Regions from separate parts of the Rhizobium sp. BK176 genome, predicted to be linked through region 1. Evidence: riboswitches for the same ligand, from Rfam matches in the RefSeq annotation. Region 1 holds a riboswitch; the other holds the start of a gene.
The links. A riboswitch is a leader RNA that binds a small molecule or an ion and turns the genes downstream of it on or off. The one in region 1 is predicted to bind FMN.
Positions count from the first base shown of each region.

Region 2: linked by a shared signal. The riboswitch ahead of FHT76_RS33175 (6,7-dimethyl-8-ribityllumazine synthase) and the one ahead of FHT76_RS24705 (DMT family transporter) in region 1 are both predicted to bind FMN.

Region 1 covers NZ_JANUBV010000009.1:142,287-153,887, forward strand. The annotation lists gene clpP (ATP-dependent Clp endopeptidase proteolytic subunit ClpP) at 1-137, shown strand, start outside; gene clpX (ATP-dependent Clp protease ATP-binding subunit ClpX) at 431-1,708, shown strand; gene lon (endopeptidase La) at 2,124-4,538, shown strand; gene hupB (DNA-binding protein HupB) at 4,746-5,021, shown strand; FMN riboswitch at 5,144-5,293, shown strand; gene FHT76_RS24705 (DMT family transporter) at 5,376-6,290, shown strand; gene FHT76_RS24710 (esterase-like activity of phytase family protein) at 6,360-8,558, shown strand; gene FHT76_RS24715 (aldo/keto reductase) at 8,627-9,613, opposite strand; gene FHT76_RS24720 (cupin domain-containing protein) at 9,816-10,217, shown strand; gene FHT76_RS24725 (class I SAM-dependent methyltransferase) at 10,224-10,829, opposite strand; tRNA gene FHT76_RS24730 (tRNA-Asp) at 11,176-11,252, shown strand; tRNA gene FHT76_RS24735 (tRNA-Asp) at 11,305-11,381, shown strand.
Region 2 covers NZ_JANUBV010000019.1:30,037-41,637, forward strand. The annotation lists gene FHT76_RS33150 (amidohydrolase) at 1-1,240, opposite strand, end outside; gene FHT76_RS33155 (glutathione S-transferase family protein) at 1,242-1,901, opposite strand; gene FHT76_RS33160 (aromatic ring-hydroxylating dioxygenase subunit alpha) at 1,898-2,743, opposite strand; gene FHT76_RS33165 (Rieske 2Fe-2S domain-containing protein) at 2,743-3,390, opposite strand; gene FHT76_RS33170 (acylphosphatase) at 3,551-3,820, opposite strand; gene FHT76_RS33175 (6,7-dimethyl-8-ribityllumazine synthase) at 3,955-4,431, opposite strand; FMN riboswitch at 4,548-4,694, opposite strand; gene FHT76_RS33180 (DAK2 domain-containing protein) at 4,701-5,237, opposite strand; gene FHT76_RS33185 (hypothetical protein) at 5,137-5,517, shown strand; gene FHT76_RS33190 (DUF1236 domain-containing protein) at 5,807-6,703, opposite strand; gene FHT76_RS33195 (DUF1236 domain-containing protein) at 6,806-7,201, opposite strand; gene FHT76_RS33200 (ABC transporter ATP-binding protein/permease) at 7,931-9,931, shown strand; partial or broken gene FHT76_RS33205 (DAK2 domain-containing protein) at 10,033-10,194, opposite strand; partial or broken gene FHT76_RS33210 (GntR family transcriptional regulator) at 10,187-10,577, shown strand; gene FHT76_RS33215 (hypothetical protein) at 10,703-10,912, opposite strand; gene FHT76_RS33220 (amidohydrolase family protein) at 11,238-11,601, shown strand, end outside.

The sequences.
Region 1 (11,601 bases):
ACACCGGCCGCACCTACGAGGAAGTCGAGAAGACCCTTGACCGCGACCACTTCATGGATGCGGACGAGGCTCAGGCCTGGGGTGTTATCGACAAGGTCCTGACATCTCGCATCGAGATGGAAGGCGATGCGGCCTAGTGAGAAGTAGGGATGGTGTTGTATCCGCCACAGTTCTATCTCATTTGTGATCGAACAAGAGAAGAAACCCGGTGGCGGGTGCAGCGATCTCAAGTATTAATGCTATGTTGAATTTTTATGACATAGCATCGGCAGTGGAAGGGGAATTCGTTGCCGCCGGAGCCAGGACAGCTTAGTTTGGACCGGTTCGTACCCCTTAACGGCCTTGGCCGGCTGGGGCTCCAAAGTTGGAGCAGGCCAATGAGTAGACCGTTATTTCACCTTGAAATACGGCGTGCTGGAAGGAAAGTGATATGAGCAAAGTCAGCGGCAGCAACGGCGGCGACTCTAAAAACACCCTGTACTGCTCCTTCTGCGGAAAGAGCCAGCACGAAGTCCGGAAGCTTATTGCCGGACCGACCGTTTTCATCTGCGATGAATGCGTCGAATTGTGCATGGACATCATCCGCGAGGAAAACAAATCCTCGATGGTCAAGTCTCGTGACGGCGTTCCCACGCCGCAGGACATCATCAAGGTCCTCGATGAGTATGTCATCGGCCAGCGCCAGGCGAAGAAGATCCTGTCCGTTGCCGTTCACAACCATTACAAGCGCCTCGCGCACGCCTCCAAGAACGGCGAAGTCGAGTTGGCGAAGTCGAACATCATGCTCGTCGGCCCGACCGGCTGCGGTAAGACCTATCTTGCCCAGACGCTCGCCCGCATCATCGATGTTCCGTTCACGATGGCCGACGCGACGACGCTGACGGAAGCCGGCTATGTCGGTGAAGACGTCGAAAACATCATCCTGAAGCTGCTGCAGGCTGCCGACTACAATGTCGAGCGCGCCCAGCGCGGCATCGTCTACATCGACGAAGTCGACAAGATCTCGCGCAAGTCCGACAACCCGTCGATTACCCGCGACGTGTCGGGCGAGGGTGTCCAGCAGGCGCTTCTGAAGATCATGGAAGGCACGGTTGCCTCGGTTCCCCCGCAGGGTGGCCGCAAGCATCCGCAGCAGGAGTTCCTGCAGGTCGACACGACGAACATCCTGTTCATCTGCGGCGGCGCGTTCGCCGGTCTCGACAAGATCATCTCCGCCCGCGGCGAGAAGACCTCGATCGGTTTCGGTGCGACGGTTAAGGCCCCGGACGACCGCCGCGTTGGCGAAGTGCTGCGGGAGCTCGAGCCGGAAGACCTGGTCAAGTTCGGTCTCATCCCGGAATTCATCGGCCGTCTGCCGGTCTTGGCGACGCTCGAGGACCTCGACGAGGATGCACTGATCCAGATTCTCTCCGAGCCGAAGAACGCGCTGATCAAGCAGTACCAGCGCCTGTTCGAGATGGAAGATGTGGAACTGACCTTCCACGAGGACGCACTTCGCGAGATCGCCCGCAAGGCGATCGTGCGCAAGACCGGTGCTCGCGGCCTTCGCTCGATCATGGAAAAGATCCTGCTCGACACGATGTTCGAACTGCCGGCGCTGGAAGGCGTGCGCGAAGTCGTCATTTCGGAAGAGGTGGCTCGCGGTTCTGCACGTCCGCTCTACATCTACGCGGACCGTCAGGACGAGAAGGCCAACGCTTCGGCGTAAGCCGTTAGAGATATCTTTACGATACGAACCGTGAATTTGAGGGGCTTGCCGTCGGCAGGCCCCTTTCTATTTCAAAACCAGTGCACGACCCTGATAAATCTTGCTAAAGAGGTCTGAAAGCACCTCTGCTGCCGTTGCGGTTTCTAACGTCCGTGGCAATTATGGAATGATTCCGTTGGTGTGTTTCGGCCTTGTGTGTTAGCCGGCGCGGAAGTGGCAAGCGCCGGTCCAGGCTGGTGCTCCAGAGTGAAGGTGTTCCGTTGTCGCATAGCTGTCATGTCCAGGGGGACGCCGGCCATGGCGCAGCTTGAAAAGCATAGTCAGAACCTCCACTTGTTGTCTCAAGTGGAGTGCGGCCCGGTTCTAGTGGCCGCGCCAGAAGAGCCCGGAAACGGGACGATGGAAAGGAAATAAAATGACGAAGAAAACGTCAGTTGCGAGCATCGCATATCCGGTATTGCCCCTGCGCGACATCGTCGTCTTCCCGCATATGATCGTGCCGCTGTTCGTTGGCCGCGAGAAGTCGATCCGTGCGCTCGAAGAAGTCATGGGGTCGGACAAGCAGATCATGCTCGTCACACAGATCAACGCGAGCGATGACGATCCTGAACCGTCCGCCATCCACAATGTCGGCACCGTCGCCAACGTGCTGCAACTGCTGAAGTTGCCTGACGGCACCGTCAAGGTTCTGGTCGAGGGTCGCGCGCGCGCCGAGATCGACGCCTACACCGATCGCGAGGATTTTTACGAAGCTCTGGGGCATGTTCTCGAAGAGCCGCATGACGATCCGGTCGAACTGGAGGCGCTGAGCCGCTCGGTGGTCTCCGAGTTCGAGAGCTACGTGAAGCTCAACAAGAAGATCTCGCCAGAGGTCGTTGGCGCCGCCAGCCAGATCGACGATTACTCGAAGCTGGCCGATACGGTTGCCTCGCACCTGTCGATCAAGATCACCGAAAAGCAGGAGATGCTGGAAACCACCAGCGTCAAGGCACGCCTCGAAAAGGCGCTCGGTTTCATGGAAGGTGAGATCTCGGTCCTTCAGGTCGAGAAGCGTATCCGCTCGCGCGTCAAGCGCCAGATGGAGAAGACCCAGCGCGAGTACTACCTGAACGAACAGATGAAGGCGATCCAGAAGGAACTCGGCGACGGCGAGGAAGGTCGCGACGAGATGGCCGAACTGGAAGAGCGCATCTCCAAGACCAAGCTGTCGAAGGAAGCCCGCGAAAAGGCCGATGCCGAGCTGAAGAAGCTACGGCAGATGAGCCCGATGTCGGCTGAGGCGACTGTTGTCCGTAACTATCTCGATTGGCTGCTCGGCATTCCGTGGGGCAAGAAGTCGAAGATCAAGTCGGATCTCAACAACGCCGAGAAGATCCTCGAAGCCGATCACTTCGGTCTTGACAAGGTCAAGGAACGTATCGTCGAGTACCTGGCTGTCCAGGCCCGTGCGACCAAGATCAAGGGCCCGATCCTGTGCCTCGTCGGCCCTCCGGGCGTCGGCAAGACCTCGCTCGCCCAGTCGATCGCCAAGGCGACCGGCCGTGAGTATGTCCGCATGGCTCTCGGCGGCGTTCGTGACGAAGCTGAAATCCGCGGTCACCGCCGCACCTATATCGGCTCGATGCCCGGCAAGGTCATCCAGTCGATGAAGAAGGCGAAGAAGTCCAACCCGCTCTTCCTGCTCGACGAAATCGACAAGATGGGCCAGGACTTCCGTGGCGATCCGTCGTCGGCTCTGCTCGAAGTGCTGGATCCGGCTCAGAACTCGACCTTCATGGATCACTACCTGGAAGTCGAATACGATCTGTCGGACGTGATGTTCATCACGACGGCGAACACGCTGAACATTCCGGCACCTTTGATGGACCGCATGGAAGTCATCCGTATCGCCGGCTACACCGAGGACGAAAAGCGCGAAATCGCCAAGCGGCACCTGCTGCCGAAGGCCATCAAGGAACATGCACTGCAGCCGAACGAGTTCTCGGTCAGCGACGACGCCCTGATGGCGATCAGCCAGCAGTACACCCGCGAAGCCGGTGTTCGTAACTTCGAGCGCGAATTGATGAAGCTCGCCCGCAAGGCGGTCACCGAGATCATCAAGGGCAAGACGAAGTCCGTTCATGTGACGGCCGAAAACATCGACGACTACCTGGGCGTTCCGCGCTTCCGCCACGGCGAAGCCGAACGCGAGGATCAGGTCGGTGTCGTTACCGGGCTGGCCTGGACGGAAGTCGGTGGCGAACTGCTGACGATCGAAGGCGTCATGATGCCGGGCAAGGGTCGTATGACCGTGACCGGCAACCTGAAGGAAGTCATGAAGGAATCGATCTCGGCGGCGGCATCCTATGTCCGCTCGCGCGCTGTCGATTTCGGCATCGAGCCGCCGCGCTTCGATAAGAGCGACATCCACGTGCACGTGCCGGAAGGTGCGACACCGAAGGATGGTCCGTCGGCCGGCGTTGCCATGGCAACCGCGATCGTCTCGATCATGACCGGTATTCCGGTCGACAAGAACGTGGCGATGACGGGTGAAATCACCCTGCGCGGCCGTGTTCTGCCGATTGGCGGTCTGAAGGAAAAGCTGCTGGCAGCGCTTCGCGGCGGCATCAAGAAGGTGCTGATCCCGGAAGAGAACGCCAAGGATTTGGCGGAGATCCCGGACAACGTGAAGAACAACATGGAGATCATCCCCGTGTCCCGCATGGGCGAGGTGATCAAGCATGCTCTGGTCCGCAGACCGGAGGCGATCGAGTGGGATGGCACGGTGGAGACGCCTGTCATCGCGACGGTCGAAGGGCTCGATGAAACAGGCGCAACCATAGCTCACTGAGCCATGTTTGCCACATTCGCGCCTAATTGCTTAAAAACCCTGAAAAGGCTGGCGTTTTCGCCAGCCTTTTTTTGTGAAATTGACCGGCGGACTCTTGCATTTCCTTGATTTGCAGGGTCTTTGGGGTGCGGCGGGCCTGATGAACTCTATTCTGCGCCTAGCTTATAGATTTGAGTCGTTTCGAACCATTTAGAAAGGGGTGGAAACATGAACAAGAATGAACTCGTGTCCGCAGTTGCTGAAAAGGCAGGACTCTCGAAGACTGACGCTGCTTCCGCAGTTGACGCTGTTTTCGAAGTTGTCCAGGCTGAACTGAAGGGCAAGGGCGACGTTCGCCTCGCTGGTTTCGGTAGCTTCACCGTTTCCCATCGCGCTGCCACGAAGGGCCGCAACCCGTCCACGGGCGCAGAAGTCGATATTCCGGCTCGCAACGTGCCGAAGTTCACGCCCGGCAAGGGCCTGAAGGACGCCGTCAACGGCTGATGTGAATTTGCTTGGCGGCCGGGCAACGAGACCGGCGGCACAAGTTTCGGAGGGTTCGGCCATGGCCGGACCCTTTTTGCATTTGGTGCCCTTGTCGGCACGCTGGGGATGCCTTACGAAATGCTCGTTCTCAGGGCGGGGTGAAAGTCCCCACCGGCGGTAAGAGCTTTGCTCGAGCCCGCGAGCGCCTCTCGTCGAAAATGTCGAAAGGGTCAGCAGATCCGGTGCAATTCCGGAGCCGACGGTTACAGTCCGGATGAAAGAGAATGAGCGGAACGGGCGAGGGCGGAATCCGTCCTGGCTGCAGTATTGCGCTCATGCGTCCTGATTTGTGTTGGTTTCGGAAAGAAAAACATGAATCAGACTTCCCCTACGTTTTCCGCTTCGCGAGCAATGGCCGGCGCTGCTTGGATGGTTGCCGCGGGCATCGCCTTCTCGATCCTCAATGTCGTCACGCAATGGCTGACAATGAAGCTCGCTTTCCCCGCCGCCTCGGCTGCCTTTTGGCAGTATGCCTTTGCGCTGGTCTTTTCGCTGCCCTTTCTCCGGCGCGTCGGTCTCCGGGCAATGAGGACGCGTTATCCCTGGCGACACATCGTACGCGTCTCCTTGGCGGCCTTTGGTGTGACCACTTGGGTCGCGGGGCTCGCGTCGGTACCAATCTGGCAGGCAATCGCGCTGGTGATGACCTCACCATTTTTCATCATCGTCGGCGCACGGATCTTCCTTGGGGAATACATTGGTTCCGCGCGATGGGCGGCGACAGCCACCGGTTTCGTCGGAGCGATGATTATTCTTCAACCTTGGTCAGACAGTTTCAGTTGGGCGGCGGTCCTGCCGATCGTTTCGGCACTTCTCTGGGGTGCGTCGTCACTTATCACCAAGAGCCTGACGGGTGTCGAGCGGCCGGAAACCATAACGGTCTGGCTATTGGCTCTTCTGACGCCGATCAATGGTGGACTGGCGATGGCCGCGGGCTTCAGTGTCCCGACCGGTACCACACTGCTGCTTTTTGCCGCGGCGGGTCTGCTGACCGTACTGGCGCAATATTTCCTGACGCTCGCCTATTCCACCGCCGATGCCGCTTACGTCCAGCCTTTCGACGATCTCAAGCTCCCGCTGAACGTTCTCGCCGGGTGGTTGGTCTTCGGCTACGCGCCAAGCGGCTATCTCTGGGTGGGCGCATTCCTCATCCTTGGGGCATCGCTCTTCATCATGCGGAACGAAATGAAGAAGGAGCAGGGGACCCCCCTGGCACCGTCAGAATAAGACAGCCGTGTCATTCCGGTGTCATGCCAATCCCGCAAAACCGCTCTGTTTGAATTCATGGGGGATTTCATGACAACTTTATCGCGCAAGACAGTGCTCGTTGCGGCGCTTCTTGCGACGGCCGCGTTTCCGGCCGCCGCAGAGCCCGTTTTCAACCGCATCGCAACCTTTCCGGTGGCATCCAACCTGCCCGAGGGAAAGGATAAGCTTTCGATCACGTCGGCTGAAATCATCACGGCCACCGACAACGGCATGACGCTGATCTACAGCGACAGCCCGCTCGGTGCGATCGGATTCGTCGACATTTCCAACGCCAAGGCGCCGAAGGCCGGTGGGGCGCTGATGATGGACGGTGAGCCGACATCGGTGACCTCCGCGGCCGGCAAGGCGCTGGTTGCCGTCAACACGTCGGAGAGCAAGGCAAAGCCATCGGGCCGCCTCGCGATCGTCGACGTTGCCACCAAGAAGATCGAAAACACCTGCGACCTCGGAGGACAGCCGGATTCGATCGCGCTCAACAAGGACAAGACGCTTGGCACGATTGCGATCGAAAACGAACGCGACGAAGACGTCAACGATGGCAAGATACCGCAGATGCCGGCAGGCGACCTTGTCGTGTTCCAGGTCAAGAACGGCGCCGTCGATTGCGGTTCGATCAAGCACGTGACACTGACCGGCCTTGCCGGGATTGCGCCGGAGGATCCGGAACCAGAATTCGTCTCCTTCAACGATCAGAACGAGATCGCCCTGACCCTTCAGGAAAACAACGAGATCGTCATCATCGATGCGGCGACCGCGGCGGTGAAGGCACACTTCTCTGCCGGCAGCGTCGATCTGACCGGCATCGATACGAAGCGCGACGGCGCGCTGAAGTTCACCAGCGAACTCAAGGGTGTCCTGCGTGAACCCGACGCCGTGAAGTGGTTGGACAACGACCGTCTGGTCGTCGCGAACGAAGGCGACTACCAAGGCGGTTCGCGCGGCTTCACGATCTTCGACAAGACAGGCAGGGTCCTCTACGAATCCGGCGCTTCGTTCGAGCGCGCGGTCGCCAATATCGGGCACTATCCGGACAAGCGCTCGTCCGCCAAGGGTGTCGAGCCGGAAGGTCTGGAGGTCGCGACCTTCGGCGGCCAGAAGTATATCTTCCTGCTTTCGGAACGCGCCTCGGTCGTCGGCGTCTTCAAGGATACCGGCGCCGAACCACAACTCGTCCAGATTCTTCCGTCGGGTGTGTCGCCCGAGGGAGGCGTAGCCGTGCCGTCCCGCAATCTCCTCGCCACCGCCAACGAAGTCGATCTCGGCAAGGATGGCGGCCCGCGGTCCCACGTCATGATCTATGAGCTCGGCGAAGGCGAAATGGCCTATCCGCAGATCGTTGCGGCCGAGAAGGATGGTAATCCCGTCGGCTTTGCGGCACTCTCCGGTCTTGCTGCCGTTCCGGAAAACCCGGGCCAGCTGTTTGCAGTCAGCGACAGCGTTCTCGGCATGCAGCCGACGATCTACACCATTGACGCAACCAAGAAGCCGGCCGTCATCACCGAAACGCTGACCGTCAAGCGCGATGGCCAGCCCGCGCAGAAGCTCGATATTGAAGGTATTGCCGTGGACGATAAGGGCTGGTTCTGGCTGGGCTCCGAAGGCAACAGCGAGAAGCTCGTGCCGCACGCACTGTATCACGTAAACCCGAAGGGCGAGATCAAGGAAGAGATCGCTCTGCCGAGCGAATTGACCGCCAACGAAATCCGCTACGGGTTCGAAGGCGTGGCGATCGTCGGTTCCGGTGACGACGCGACATTGTGGATGGCTGTTCAGCGCGAGTGGAAGGATGATGCGAAGGGTTTCGTAAAGCTCGTCTCTTACAACCCGAAGAGCAAGGGGTGGGGCGCCGTTCGCTATCCGCTCGACAAATCGGACGCAGGCTGGGTCGGCCTCTCCGAAATTTCCGCGCAGGGCGACAGCGTCTACATCATCGAGCGTGACAACCTTGTCGGTGACGCAGCCAAACTGAAGAAGCTCTACAAGGTCGCGGTATCGGATCTGAAGCCCGCCAAGCTCGGCGGCGAGCTGCCGCTCGTCAAGAAGACGGAAGCCCATGACTTCCTTCCGGAACTGAAGACCGCCACCAATGGCTATGTCCTCGACAAGCTGGAAGGCTTTACCTTTGACGCTTCCGGCAAGGCCTATGCCGCCACGGACAATGATGGCGTCGACGACTCCTCGGGTGAAACGCTGTTCTTCCAAGTCGACCTCGTCGGCACGAACTGAGATTGGTTGAGCTATGAAACAAAAATGGCCGGGTCTATGCCCGGCCATTTTTCTTGTGCTCGTTTGCCTTACCAGCGCTGGTGGACATGGGGAGCGACCAGCCGCTCGTAGATCTCGCGTGTGGCGTCCATCACTTCGTGAGAGAGGGGGGCGAGGCTCGCCGCCGCGGCATTTGCGCGTGCTTGTTCGGCGTTGCGTGCGCCGGGAATAACGACAGTGACGGCATCGCTCATCAGGATCCAGCGCAATGCGAAGGCCGCCATTGTCGCACCGGCAGGAACGAGCTTACGCACTTCCTCTACAGCCTGCAGGCCGACCTCGAAGGGGACCCCCGCGAACGTCTCGCCGACATCGAAGGCCTCGCCATGGCGATTGAAATTGCGGTGGTCATCGCTCGCAAATTTCGTCTCGCGGCTGATCTTCCCGGACAGTAGCCCGCTTGCGAGCGGCACGCGTGCGATAACGGCGATGTTCTTCCGCCGAGCCTCTTGGAAAAACAGGTGATCGGGCCGCTGGCGGAAAATGTTGTAGATGATCTGGATGCTGACGACCCCAGGATACTCGATCGCCTTCAGCGCTTCCTCGACCTTTTCGACGCTGACGCCGTAGCCCATGATTTTGCCGGCTTTCTGCAGCTCGTTCAGGCCCTCGAAGACCTCCTGACGATAGAGAACTTCGGTCGGAGGGCAATGCAGTTGCACAAGGTCGAGGCTTTCAACACGCAGGTTTTTCAGGCTTCGATCGATGAAGCCCTCGAGGTTGGCCTTGGTATAGCCCTCGGCGACATGCGGGTTGAGCCGGCGACCCGCCTTGGTGGCGACCATCGCCCGCTCACCGCCGCGGCCATCGAGAACGTCCGCAATGATCTTTTCCGACCGGCCGTCTCCGTAGACATCGGCGGTATCGATGAAGGTCATGCCGGCATCGAGCGCCGCGTTCAGCGCATCGCGGCCGTCGGCCTCGCTGACGTCGCCCCAGGCGCCGCCGATCTGCCATGCGCCGAAGCCGATATTTGTGACGGTATGGGGCAGGTGGCCGAAAGAATGCTGTTTCATGGAAACTCTCCGCGTGATGAAATGCCCCGGCACTAGCAGTCACCCCGACCACTAGCAAGCGCCTGAAGCGGAGATAGGGCGACGAGCCGCAAGCGTCGGCATTTCTTCGAACAGCGGCCTTGCCACACATCTATCGGTCACCGCTTGGTGACTGGCGGGCGGTCGGCGGAAACGCAAAGTTAGGGATGGAAGGGAAAATCAGATGGAGATCAAACCCTGCGGATCACGGCCCTCGATGAAGGCGCCCGCAGAATATTTCACCGGTTCGGTCCGTCAGGATCCCTTGATGGAGGCGCCGAGCCCGGCACGGGTGAGGGCGGTCAGCGTTACCTTCGAGCCTGGTGCCCGAACCGCCTGGCACACACATCCGCTCGGTCAGACGCTTATCGTCACCGCCGGAAAGGGTCTGGCGCAAACCGAAGGCGGCCCGCTTCGCGAGATCCGCGCGGGCGACACGGTCTGGTTTGCCCCGGGTGAAAAGCACTGGCACGGCGCAGCACCCGATACCGCAATGACCCACATCGCGATCCACGAAGCGCTGGACGGCAGCGCCGCCGACTGGATGGAACAGGTCAGCGACGAGGAGTACGCTGGAAAGGCGTGACGCGGATCAGAGGCGCTTCAGGCAATAGGAAAAGTGCGCGTGCGATTCGACCGTCAGGAACTCGAATTGCCAGCCATAATCCTTGCAGAACTTGGTGACCGCTTCGACGACGCCATAGACGATCGGCTTGACGGTGTTTCCAGTGCAGAAATCGTGCCCGGCGATTCTTCCGGTCCGCTTGACCTTCCGCTCGCAGAGCAGGAGTTCCTGCCAAGTAAGCTCGAAGGAATGATCGGTGTCGATATAGACCCAGTCGAGAAAGTCGTCGTCGAACTCGGCGAGCTTTTCGAGAGAGGTGCCCTGCATCAAGTGCAGTTGTCCACGTTCGATCTCGCTTCTGAACTGCGTCTGGATCTGATCCAGACCCGAGCTGTAGCGGTCCATGCTCCAGGGGTCGATCAGATAAAGCTGCGAAGGCCGATTCTTCTCCAGTATCTCAGCGGTATATTCTCCGAACGCCGCCCCGATCTCTAGGCCGATGCCACCATTGGGAATGCGATAGAGGAGCTCGCCGCGATCCGGCAGCAACCGCGCATTCTCCAAATGGTGTGCGCTCAACTGTGTGCGCGGCATGCTCGCTCTTTGTGCTTGCCGTTCCTCGCGTGTTTTCATGATGATGTCTCTGCTGCTTGTAGAATGCCCGGGACCGAGCCGCGGTCCTCCATATAGCGGGCCTCTCGGGCGATTGGCTACCCTCGATCGAGCCTGCAAGCTGCAAGCGGGGAGGGCGAGGAGCTGGGGAAACTGATCGTTAGCGCGCAGACCGAATGTCACTCTGTTAATAATGCACTGAATCTGCCCGCGGATTTTCGTTCTCCAAAAACAATTCGCGGAGTGTCATCGTTTTGTCTCCAAAGCTGCTTGACACTCAAATGCGAACCCCTTAGTTAGCCGCTCATCGAAGCGGCGAGGCTGCTTTGACACGGATGCGAAAGCTTCCGGATCGCTTGAAATGAATGCGGGTGTAGCTCAGTCGGTTAGAGTGCCGGCCTGTCACGCCGGAGGTCGCGGGTTCGAGCCCCGTCACTCGCGCCATTTCAAGGTACGCGCCAGTTGGCGCTTGGTCCGGTCCTTCTGTCCATCATGCGCGGGTGTAGCTCAGTCGGTTAGAGTGCCGGCCTGTCACGCCGGAGGTCGCGGGTTCGAGCCCCGTCACTCGCGCCATTCCTTCCCAAGCTGGGTATCTGCCCTCTCTATTCGCAGTCATGAACGATTGCCGTTTCGTTGTCGTCGCTTAGCTTTGGCTTTATCTTTTGCCGTGAGCCATGCAATATCCGGTGGGCTGGCATGCAGCCTGAATCAACTTGTGTGGATTTGTCGCGACATCATTGCATCTGCTTGATAATGTCGCGCCTCGACAGTCGAATTTGCTACTCTAAAAGTC
Region 2 (11,601 bases), on a different contig from region 1:
CAATCAGGCTCAGCGGATCATGACGTGTGCCGACGTAGTCCATGCGTCGCGTATCGATGGCAAACAGGTCGGCGGCCATCCCGGGCGCCAGCCTGCCGATGTCCGCTCGACCAAGCAGCGCCGCGCCACCGGTCGTGGCATAGCCGAGGAAGTCGACCGGAACCGGGACGGGGTGTTTTCGCCCTGAAGCCGCCAGGCATTGCAGCATGTAGGCCGAGTGCACGCAATGCATTAGGTTCGAATTGTCGTTCGAAGCAGCGCCATCGCAGCCGATCCCGATACGCAGGCCTAAGGCCTGCATGGCCGGTATGTCTGTCACCTCTGCCCCGACCAGATAGACCGGTTCCGGGCAATGGGAAACGCCGGTGCCATCTGCCGCCATCTTCGCCAGTTCGTCATGGCTGAGTTCCCAGCAATGGGCATAGAAGGCATCGGGGCCGGCAAATCCGAGTTCCGCGCAATAATCGACGGTCCGCATTCCGTGGCGCGCCGCAATGACCGGGCTCTCTCCTTCTCCGACGTGGGTGTGCATCCGCACTCCGCGATCGCGTGCCAGCGCTACCGACTCCACAAAGGTCTCGCGATAGCTGTTGACGGGCTGACAGGGGGCAACCACCACTTGTCGCATGCTGAACGGACTGTCGTCGTGATAGGTGTCGATCAGGCGGGCGCAATCGGCGATGAATTCGTCCGTCGTTTCCAGCATGGCGTCCGGGATGGTCGACCCTTCCGATTTCGGCAAGGTGTTGCCGCCACGCCCGGCGTGAAAGCGCATGCCAAGCACCTCGGCAGCCTCGAACTGCCGGTCGATCAGCCGTTTGCCGGCATGTCTCGGGAAACAGTACTGGTGATCAAACGCCGTCGTGCAGCCATGCTTGATCAGTTCGGCCATGGCGGTGACAGAGGAGTGATAGAAGCAATCCTCGTTGAGCCGCGAGAAGACCGGATAGATCAGATCAAGCCATTCGATGACAGACAGTTTCGTCCAGTCGAGGTCGGCCCGGTTGCGTACGAAAGTCTGGAAGAAATGATGGTGCGTGTTGACGAGCCCGGGATAGACGAACCAGCCGCTGGCGTCCCTGGTTATCGTATTCGCCGGAAGCTCAAGCTCAGCCAGATTGTCACCGATCGCCCGCATGACGGGACCATCCGTCAGGACATCGACATTGCGACGGGCGGTCGGCCCCTTGCCGTCGTCGACGACGACAGCGGCGCAGTTTTTCAGGAGATAGCCGGCCATGTCATTCCTCACCCGCCTCGATCGATGGGTCGGGCTTCAACTCATGCAGCCGATGAATGCCTGGCATCTCGATGAAACCGTCGAGCGCGCGAATGGCGCGCGACCAGAGACGGATAGCTGGGTAGGGATCAAGCAGGACGCCGCCATCGGGGGCGAGCGCGACATAGGGGAAGCAGGCTATGTCGGCGATCGTCGGCCGGTCGCATGCGAGGAACGACTTGCCCCGCAGTCCCTGTTCGACCAGGCCGGCCTCAAGTTCGCGCAACGCCGCGATCCCGTGCGCCTGGAGAGCGGCGATGTCACCTGGCCTGTGCAGCATCTCATGCAAGCGAGCCCCACCGAGATTGGCGGTCAATCGATGTGAGAAGGAAAGCCACTGCTGCACGCGGGCTGCCTGTTCGGCCGTGCCGTCACCCAGCCACTCGGGCGCGGTTTTCATCGAGAGATAGACGAGCATCGCCGAGGATTCGGTCAAGACAAGATCGCCATCCTCCAGGATCGGGATCGAACCGGCCGGGTTCAGCCCCAGGAGCTCTGCTTTCCGATGCTCGCCGCCCGGATGGAAGTCCACGGGCCTGATCTTAAGAGGAATGCCCGTCAGGGCAGCCATCAGGCGCACTTTGTAGCAGCTCGGGGAAAGGATGTAATCGTAGAGTTTCATTGCGCCACCAGCTGTGCACCATAGGTGTAATTGTGACGTTTGAGCCAGCGCCGGTAAGCCACGGACGTCATGTCAGCGCGGGTGGGGATCTCCATCCCGGGATCGAGCGGTAACAGGTGCGGGATCTGGTTTTCGAGGATCGACCGATCCTGCAGAAAGATAGTCTGCTGGAAATGGATGAGGTCCGTCATCGAGGTCTCGTCGTCAAAGAGCGCCATCCACGGCCAGACATCGCAAAGATCCTCGGCCAGCGGCTGGACGAAGAGGGTAATGACATCCCATTCGGTTGGCCGGGGTGGGCAGGTCTTGTAGAGCACCGAGCAGGTCGGTGACGGGACGCGATACATGTATTCCGTGGTGATACCGCCGCTTGCGGACTTCGCCGCCTGCGGCTGGTAGAACTTGACCTGGGTTGCCCAGACCTCGTCCTCGACGTCTCGAATTTCCACCTTGTAGTTCTGGACCTCCGTGTGTGGCTCGGCGCCGAGAATGTCGGTGTGAACGAAAGGAAAATGCGCGATGTCGAGAAAGTTCTCGACCGCGCGCAGGGGCGAACAGCGGACGCGAACGACACCGACTTCGACAAACCGGCGGCCGGGCTGATCAGCCTCGGGAATGGAAAAGAGGTCCTTGGTAGGTTCTCCAAGCGATGACCAGACATGTCCGAAACGCACGAGGACGGGAAGGATCCGACCTGCGGAGGTTATTACAACAGCGTCTCCGTTCGCGTCGGCCGAGACCGCGATCTTTTCCCCCATCAGGGCCGTCTTGTAGACGCCCATGGCGAGGTGGCTGAACAGGCCAACGGGATACCACTCGTTGAGCATCGCATTCCCTGCCATTATGCGATCCCTCCCTGCAGGCTTTCAGCGCGTCTGCGCAGGCTTTCGGCTGCCCTGGACGCCATGATGCGTTCGGCGGGCGTCGCGCCGTCATCGACGAGAACATGAACGAGCGTGCGGTGCGGTTGCAATTCGACGAGCAGCAGGCGGACTGCCTGCGAATTCTCCACGGTTTCCAGCACGCCGCGCGCGTCCAGGGTCGCGCCGGCGGCGCGCTCGATGGCGCCAATGTCTGCTTCCACCGTCAGCGACCGCAGCGGAACAAGGCCGGCGAGTGCGGGCGGTTGATGGGCGGGGTCTCCGACAGCCACCCAGAGCAGGCCGTCTGCCTCCTCGACCTTTTGGGTTGCGACGCGGATTGTCTCCGGCGGCGAGAGGCCGGGATGGGCTGGAATGCGAAGACAATTTCCTGCCTGTGAGTAGCTCCAGCCGTGATAAATGCAGGACAAGGCCTCGCCGCGGACAAAGCCATGCGACAGGCGCATGCCACGATGAGGACACCGGTCAGCCGAGGCCGCGACGCGACCCGACTGTGACCTCCAGAGAGCGATCGAGCCGGCTGTTGTGCGTGCGGGGATGACCGTTGCTGGCGGTAGATCCCCTGATAGCGCAACTGGCGCCCAGAAGCCCGTCATTTCGGCTGGCATGGTTTGAACTTTCTTTATATTATCAATGTCTTGCCGTACTTCAAGTGTGGCTGGTCATTTCACGACTTGCAACGGGCGGAAAGCACGTTTGCATAATCTTTTCGCATTGGCAACGCTGATCAAATAACGTGCACTGGAAAATCGAGGCGGCGTTCCCGGGCTAGTTTGGATTCTTGCCAACCGGCGTTCGAACGATGGTTTCCACCCAGACATCGATGGGGCCGAGCGAGCATCCCATTTCCATCATGTCGATCAACTCTTCGGGGCCGGCAACATCGAGTTCGATCCGATCGGCACTGCTGTGGGATATGGATTGCGACAGGCCGAGTTTTTCAGCGTGACGCCTGATCCAGGGGACGAAGGAGGGGGCCTCGAGGTCTCCGAGGATTGTTATTCGTTCCTTCGGTTGAGCCTGTGTTTGTTCTGCCATGAACGTCTCGCGCTGTGTTTGATCAGAGCATAGCGTCTAATCGAGCCAGTGAAAGCGCGATATCGTGTCTGTGGACAATGCTGTTTCGTGGAAACGACGGCCGTAACTGGCCGTCGACTGGCCCGGACGGCGGTTTAGATGACGGTGGCCCCCAGACGCGTCCTCGCGTCGAGGATGGCGGCGCAGGCGGCGGCAGCTTCCTTTCCTTTCGTCACGAAATGCTGCTCGAAAAAGCCGACATGGACGTCTGTTTCCTGGAAGTGATGCGGGGTCAGCACCACCGAGATGACGGGAGTGCCGGTATCGAGCTGAACGCGCATCATGCCGTCAAGGACGGTTGCGGCAACGAAATCGTGTCGATAGATCCCGCCGTCAACGACGAAGGCGCAGGCAACGACGGCGTCGTATCGGCCGGTGGCGATCAGTGACTGGGCATGGAGCGGAATTTCGAGGGCGCCCGGCACATCGATGACCTCGATGTCGGAGCTGGACCGTCCGATGGCCGTCCATTCGTCGGCGAAGGATTGAACCGCCTTGTCGACAATATTGGCATGCCAGCGGGCACGGACGACTGCGATGCGTTTTTGCTTTGAAACCACGGTCTGAAGCATTGAAATGCCTTTCAAGGGTATGCCGGTGGCCCGGCTGTGACGACAAAGCCCCGGAGGGCCTGATCCCTTGAGCGAACAGACAGGACGCACTTCTTTCGCTGCGAAAGACGCGCCTGCCATGTCCTCTTCCATCCGGACTGTACCGTCGGCTCCGGCATCGCACCGGATCTGCTGACCTTCCGGCAACACCGGAAGCGCTCGCGGGCTCCAGGCCTGGGCCTGATACCGCCGGTGGGGAATTGCACCCCGCCCTGAGAACGGCAACGACCTTAGTCCGGCTGCCACTGGCGATGCAAGTCCCCGTCCGCCGGACATTGTCGCAAAACTGCCCGTTGACGGGCGAGGCAGCCGGTTTCTGGCGAAATCGGCCGCCGGCCCGTCCCGGAGATCAGGTTCTCGAAGGTGCGCTTGATTGCCTCGATCAGGACGACGGCGGAGGCGGCACCTGGATCCATGTGGCCGATGACCCGGTCTCCAAGCCGCGAGGAGCGCCCCTTGGCGGCAACCATGTCTTTTGTCGCTTCCGCGCCCCTTGTTGCGGCCTCGAGCGCAGCGCTCAGACATTGGCCAAGGGGGCTGCCTTGAAGGCGAGCGGATCTCGCTGCCGCTGTTGCCGGCAGCCAGGCATCGATCATCGTCTTGTCGCCCGGTTCAGCCTTGCCCCTGTCCTGGATCCCCTGTCCCATTGCCTCGATGGCATCGACCATGTCGTCGTCGGACAGGACAGGCTTGCTCGTCGTCGAAGACGAACCCCTTATCCGCCGGATGCTGAGGGACGAGCTCGAGGACGCACGAATGGTTGTCAGCGAAGCGCGGGACGCGGCTGACGCGCTTGCCGTGCTTGCCCCGCGACCCCTTTATCGAAGCTATCATCACCGACATCCACTTCAAGCAGGGGCTGGACGGATCGGCACTGGCACGTTGGCAAAGTCGCTGCGACCTCGGGTCAAAGTCATGATCATGTCTGCCGATCCGAGCCTTGCTCTCCCGGAGCTTCCTTCCGGCTGTCGATATTTCGCCAAGCCCTACGAAAGCAGACAGGTCGTCGCGAGCATAGGGAACGAAGTCAGGGGATATGTCGCGTGAATGGCAATCCGAATGGGGACGGACCTGCTTCGGGTTCGAACAGGGCTATTGTCTCTTTCGGGCCGCTTACTTGCAACGCCTGCGGCGTCGTTTATCAAAGCCCGGATATATCTAGCCGGTCTCATTCGCCTGGGGCGTGCTCGCTGGAATCCAGACGCGTGTCGTTATCGTGTTGCCTGATGTCAGGACAAGGCCGCAAAGGATGGCCGCCATGGCCCAGCAGAATGACGATGATGGGAAAGGCCCAGCGGCCCCGGCGGCGCTCCAAGCCGCCGCCGGGAGCTGCCTGCTATGCCGTGAGGATATAGACGATCGCGAGAGTATCGGGATCTACAATGATGATCCGGCCATCCGCAAGGAGGAAGAAGCGGTAGCCTTCATACTCCGGTACGATCTTCACAACCCGCGGCGGCAGCGGTTCAAGATGGACCTTCTTTGGAATCCTGGTGCCGACCGAAACCGTGAAGTCGGGCTCTCTTACCGGCTGGACATGAACCTCCTTCACGACCTGGCGAATTTCCGTCTGCTGCTCGACAGTCACGTTGACGTTCGTCTTGTTGTTCGTAGTCTGGTTGCTCGTCGTGCTGTTGTTGTTGGTGGTGTTGGTCGTCGTCGAGTTCTGGTCGCTTGACTGCTTGGTGGCATCACCGCTCTGGGTAGTGTTGCTCTTGTCGGTTCCGTCAGACGACTTGGACTGCGTGCTGCTCTTCGAGCCTGAGGTCCCCGAGCCGCTGGTGTCGGACTCGGGCTTCTGCTGCGTCGTCGTGCTGCCTGTGGCGTCCTGCGATCCAGTCTTCGACTTGGTCTCAGTCGATGTCTTGCCCGACGCGGTTCCGCTGGTCGAGCCGTCGCTCGACGGCTGCTTGGCGCTCTTCTGGGTTTCCGACCCTGAGCCTGTTTTCTGTTCGGACGACATACTCTTCTTTGAGCAGGCGCCCGAGGCGTCAGGCGAAGAACAATCGGTGCCCGAGGTGCTTGAATCGGACTGCGACTGGTCGGACTTTGTACCCGACTCCGAACCCGACTGGGAACCGGGCTGCGTGTCGGTCTTCGTGCCTGTCTGCGCGCCTGTACCTGATTGGCTCTGGGTCTGCGTATCCTGCTGGGCCTTGGCCGGCAGGGTGGCAAACGGCGAGACGCTGAGCGACAACGTTGCGATGATTATGGCGAGATTGTTGTTCTTCACGATTTGATCTCCTAAAGATCGGGGAACGCTATGCACTGCGCATCCTCATGCGCGTCACGCGTACCCTCATTGCTGGAAAATGGCGGCTGCAGCCGCCCGTGGTCACTGGATGACCTGGATGACCTTCCGGGAGGAAGGTTCGACGATCACACGCCCGTCGTTGACGATCGCGTATGCGTACTTCGGTTGATCAGGAACCGGAGTAACGACAACGGTCTTCGGCAAGGGCTGTCCGACGACAATCTTTTCCTTGACGACGATGCGTTCTGTCGGGGCAGGAGCCTGCTGGACATAGGTCACCACCTTCTGAGGCGGTGGATCGAGAAGGGTACCTGCGACGCCACCGACGACGCCACCGACGGCCGCACCCACGGGACCACCGACGACGGCTCCCGTCGCGGCACCACCGGCTGCACCGGTAACCGTCGACGACTGCGCAAAGGCGCACGTCGATGCCAGGAGAACCCCGGCCACGATTCCTACTGCTTTGTTATTCATAGAGTTTCCTCCTTTTGTTGTGGCGGGTTTTTGCCACTGCGGGGTCACAACCTACAAATCATGGCACTGTTCCAAACTTGGGACTTCAGTCGGAGGGGCCTTAGACTTAAGTCCCGTACATGCTGGCTCGCGAGTGCTCTCGACACGTTCGGTTCTGCTGCTGAAAGATGCCCATCCGGGTTGAACCAGTCGGCTCCTGAAGCGAACCTGTCTGCGCTTTGACCGGGATGCCCTAGAGCCAATCAAAATCATCGGACCAAAGTCCGAGATCAGAACTTTATGATCGGTCGGATGTTTCCGTCTTACAGCGATGTGAAGGGATTGGGCCATGACCTGCGGCAAAGACTACTCTCCGCATGAAGACGCGGGATCACTGACTCGGTGCGGGATCGAACGAAGACGTCGACGGAAGCCAGCGAGTTCAGCCCGCACCGCAGGGAAATTAATTCCGGCGACGATGCATTGGCTTTTTAATTTCGCCTTGTCTGCCGACAGGTCGCTTCCTTGTCGATCGGTGATGGGGCGACCGGGCGAGTGCCAGCCGTTGGAGTAGCCGAGCATCAGAGATTTGGTCGTGATTTTCTTCGCCAGTTTCTGCGCGCCTTAAAGACTTGATCGGAGGACCAGCCGGATGGAAACAGCAGGATGTGAAATCGGACGTCAGCGTTCGATCGGACCTGAACGACGGCCTGTCCACCTCTTCGTTGCCATGCCTTTGGTGCGCCGCCCATGACAGACATTGAATTCCATCGAGGTCCTCCCAACGGCGCTGGGCAAGATGAGGCTCATACGTCTCAGCAGGCGACGCCCGCTGTCGAACCCCCGCCGCCGCCAATTGCCATCGAGCCCGATCCGGAGTTGACGCCGGAAGAGATAGAGCAGGTGCGCAAGAAGTATCTGCTGAAGCGTTTCTGGATAAGCGCCCGTGGTTACTGGGGTCCTCATGGAGGCAGGCTCGCCTGGGTATGCACGATCGGGTTACTGGGACTGATCGTGATAAACGTCGGCTTCCAGTACGGGATCAATGTATGGAACCGTCGAATTTTCGACGCCATAGAGCAGCGTAATGCTACGACCGTATATTTTCTAAGCGGCGTGTTCCTGCCACTCGTGTTTGGAAGCGTGGTGGTTGTCGCGGCGCAAGTTTCTCTTCGCATGATGATCCAGCGGCGCTGGCGTTCGTGGCTCACGAATGCGGTGCTTGCCCGTTGGCTCGCAAACGGGCGTTACTACCAGTTGAACCTCATCGGCGGAGACCACAAGAATCCCGAAGCGCGTATTGCGGAGGATCTGCGGATCGCCACGGAGTCGCCGGTCGACTTCATCGCCGGCGTCATGTCGGCATTCCTGGCGGCTTCGACCTTCATTGTCGTGCTCTGGACGATCGGCGGAGCGCTGCATGTGACAGTCGCAGGCTCGACGGTCACGATTCCCGGCTTTCTCGTCATTACCGCTGTCATCTACGCTGCGATCACATCAAGCTCGATGGTGGTGATCGGCCGCAACTTCGTCCACGTGTCCGAGGTCAAGAATCAGGCGGAAGCCGAATTCCGCTATACGCTGACGCACGTGCGGGAAAACGGAGAGAGCATTGCACTGCTCGGTGGTGAGGAAGAGGAGCGTAGCGACCTCGACAAGACGTTTACCAACGTGCTGAGGCAATGGGCATTGCTTGCAGGCCAGCACCGGCGCACGACGATTGTGTCACAGGGATCGATGCTGTTTGCGCCCGTTGTGCCTGTCCTGCTTTGCGCTCCAAAGTTTCTCGAGGGCAGCATGACACTTGGGCAGGTGATGCAGGCGGCTTCCGCTTTCGCCATTGTTCAAAGCGCGTTTGGATGGCTGGTCGACAACTATCCCCGCCTTGCCGATTGGAACGCCTGCGCACGGCGCATTGCGTCGCTGATGGTGTCGCTCGACGGGCTCGAGCGCGCGGAGCAGAGCGATGCCCTCGGACGCATCAAGCATGGTGACGTCGAGGGCGAGGCGATCCTCAGCCTGAACGACCTGTCCGTCTCGCTCAATGACGGCACCGCGGTGGTCAAGGAAACACAGGTCGAAGTCGTTCCCGGCGAGCGGGTCCTTGTCGCCGGCGAGTCCGGTTCGGGCAAGAGCACGCTGGTGCGGGCCATTGCGGGTCTTTGGCCATGGGGTGGAGGGAGCGTCAATTTCCGGCCTGGTCGGCGACTGTTCATGTTGCCGCAGCGGCCCTATATCCCGTCCGGGACGCTCCGGCGTGCTGTCGCCTATCCTGGTGCAGCCGACAGCTGGTCCCTCGAAATGATCAAGGAGGCCCTCGACAAGGTTGGACTCGACTATCTGAATGACAAGATCGAGGAGGAGGCGCCATGGGACCAGACGTTGTCGGGTGGCGAAAAGCAACGCCTCGCCTTTGCCCGTCTGCTGCTCCACAAGCCCGATCTTGTCGTGCTCGATGAAGCGACATCAGCACTCGATGAGAAGAGCCAGGACAGGATGATGGAGACGATGATCCAGGAATTGCCGAAGGTCACGATCGTTAGCGTCGCGCATCGCGCCGAACTGGAAGCCTTCCATAGCCGGAAGATCACACTGGAGCGCCGCGAGGGCGGGGCACGACTTGTCAGCGACGAGGATCTCGTCCCGCACAAGAGAAAGCGCAGCCTTCTGTTGCGCCTCATGAAGAACCAGCAGGCCCTGTCGAAAAGCAGCACAAACCTCGGCGCGGCTTCCTCGCCGGACGTCGACTGAACGAGCGCCTCCGCTGCAGCAAGCGGCTCGGGAGGTTCCATGACCGCCGCGCTGTTGTCGCGCCGCTGTCCATTTAACGGATGCCGTTGAACCGGACCCGGTCAGGCAGGCTCATCGGCAGCCGCGAGAACCATGGCCGCGCAGGCGGCGATCATGGCAAGCGATATTGCCCCGGCATCAGGATGACCGATGCTCTTTTCGGCGAGTGGCCGTGCACGACCAAGCCTTGGTGTGAGGCTTGCCGTCGCTTCTGCGGTGCTTCGCAATCTCGAGGAGCTCGCGGGCAGGCTTGCATGCCTGTTGGCAAGCGATGCCGACATCAGCCAGATGCGCCGTCTGCACGATGAGATGGTTGCGCGCTGCCGGGTGGGGATCGCCTGCAATATTACAAGCTTAACCAGGAGATCCATAGCGGGATCGTCAGGCTGGCCGCGAACTCGACACTGAGCGGAGTTCACCAGATGCTGCAGACGCGGCTCAAGCGGATCCGTTTCATCCGTCACGAAGGCGACGAGAAATGGGCTGCGGCGGTTGCCGAGCACGAGGAAATGATTTTTGCGCTCGAGGCAAGGGACGAGAGCCGGCTCTCGGAAGTTCTCGGCCGCATCTTGGCAATGCCTGGGAGCGGGTTCGAAGCGCGATCTAGGTCACCACGGACGAGCCGGCGCGTTTCGGTGCAACCGGCGCCGGCCATGGCCTGTCGAATGAGCAGTGCCGGATCGGCCGAGCTCTCACGAGCATGTTTCAACTCACATCTGGATGATGGGTAGGTTAGCCTATTCCGAAGGGCGCCTTTGAGACAGGCGTCCGAATTTCGCGCACGCGATGGCGTTGTGTTCGTCCTCTCGCGGCAAGAAGCCTGTCCATCTCCTGTTGGCGGTTGCCAAAGCTTTCGATCAATCGCCGGGCTTCTCCCCTGTTCAGGCAATACTGCTTCTGCAGTGCGGCGAGCGTATACATTCCATGCACGTCTTCAGTCATGTCGGCTCCTTTCCCATTGGAAACAGGGCCGGCTCCGCACTGGTTCCGTCACGCTATAAGACCTGTTGTAACCATTTGGTGAGCGCCTTGCACTGACAAGTGCGCCTTTCCGGCCCGATTGTCCCGGGCGGGAAACAACGTGTGGCAACCTGCGACAGAAATTGCATACTAAAATCGCATGCAGTTTTGCGCGCAAGTTGTAGACATATTTTCGCGCGGCCGCTACAAGAAGGTACCGTTCTCCTGATCAGTGCGATCGCTTGGCGGCCGCTGGGGACTTGTTCCCTTCGGCTGTTGCGATGCTGGGCGCTTCAAAGACAAAGATATGACTGACACGATCGACATGCTTTTTAAGAATGCCAGACTTTCTGACGGCGGCACCTACGATATTGCGGTCGCAGATGGGCGGATCAGATCGATTGCAGACAAGGGCAGCGACGCCGAAGCGGGATGCGTCATCGATATCGCTGCAGAGCTTCTTGTCCCCGGCTTCGTCGAGGGCCACATCCATCTCGACACCAGCTTCTACGGCGATGCCTGGATTGCGCACAAGCCTTGTTCCAACGGCTTCGACGTCCATGAGCGCGTGGCCTTCCAGGCGCAGAACATGGCAATCGCCGCACCCATGGACGAACGGGCACGAAAGCAGCTCGATCTCTGCATAGCAAATGGCGCGCTGCTGATGCGCA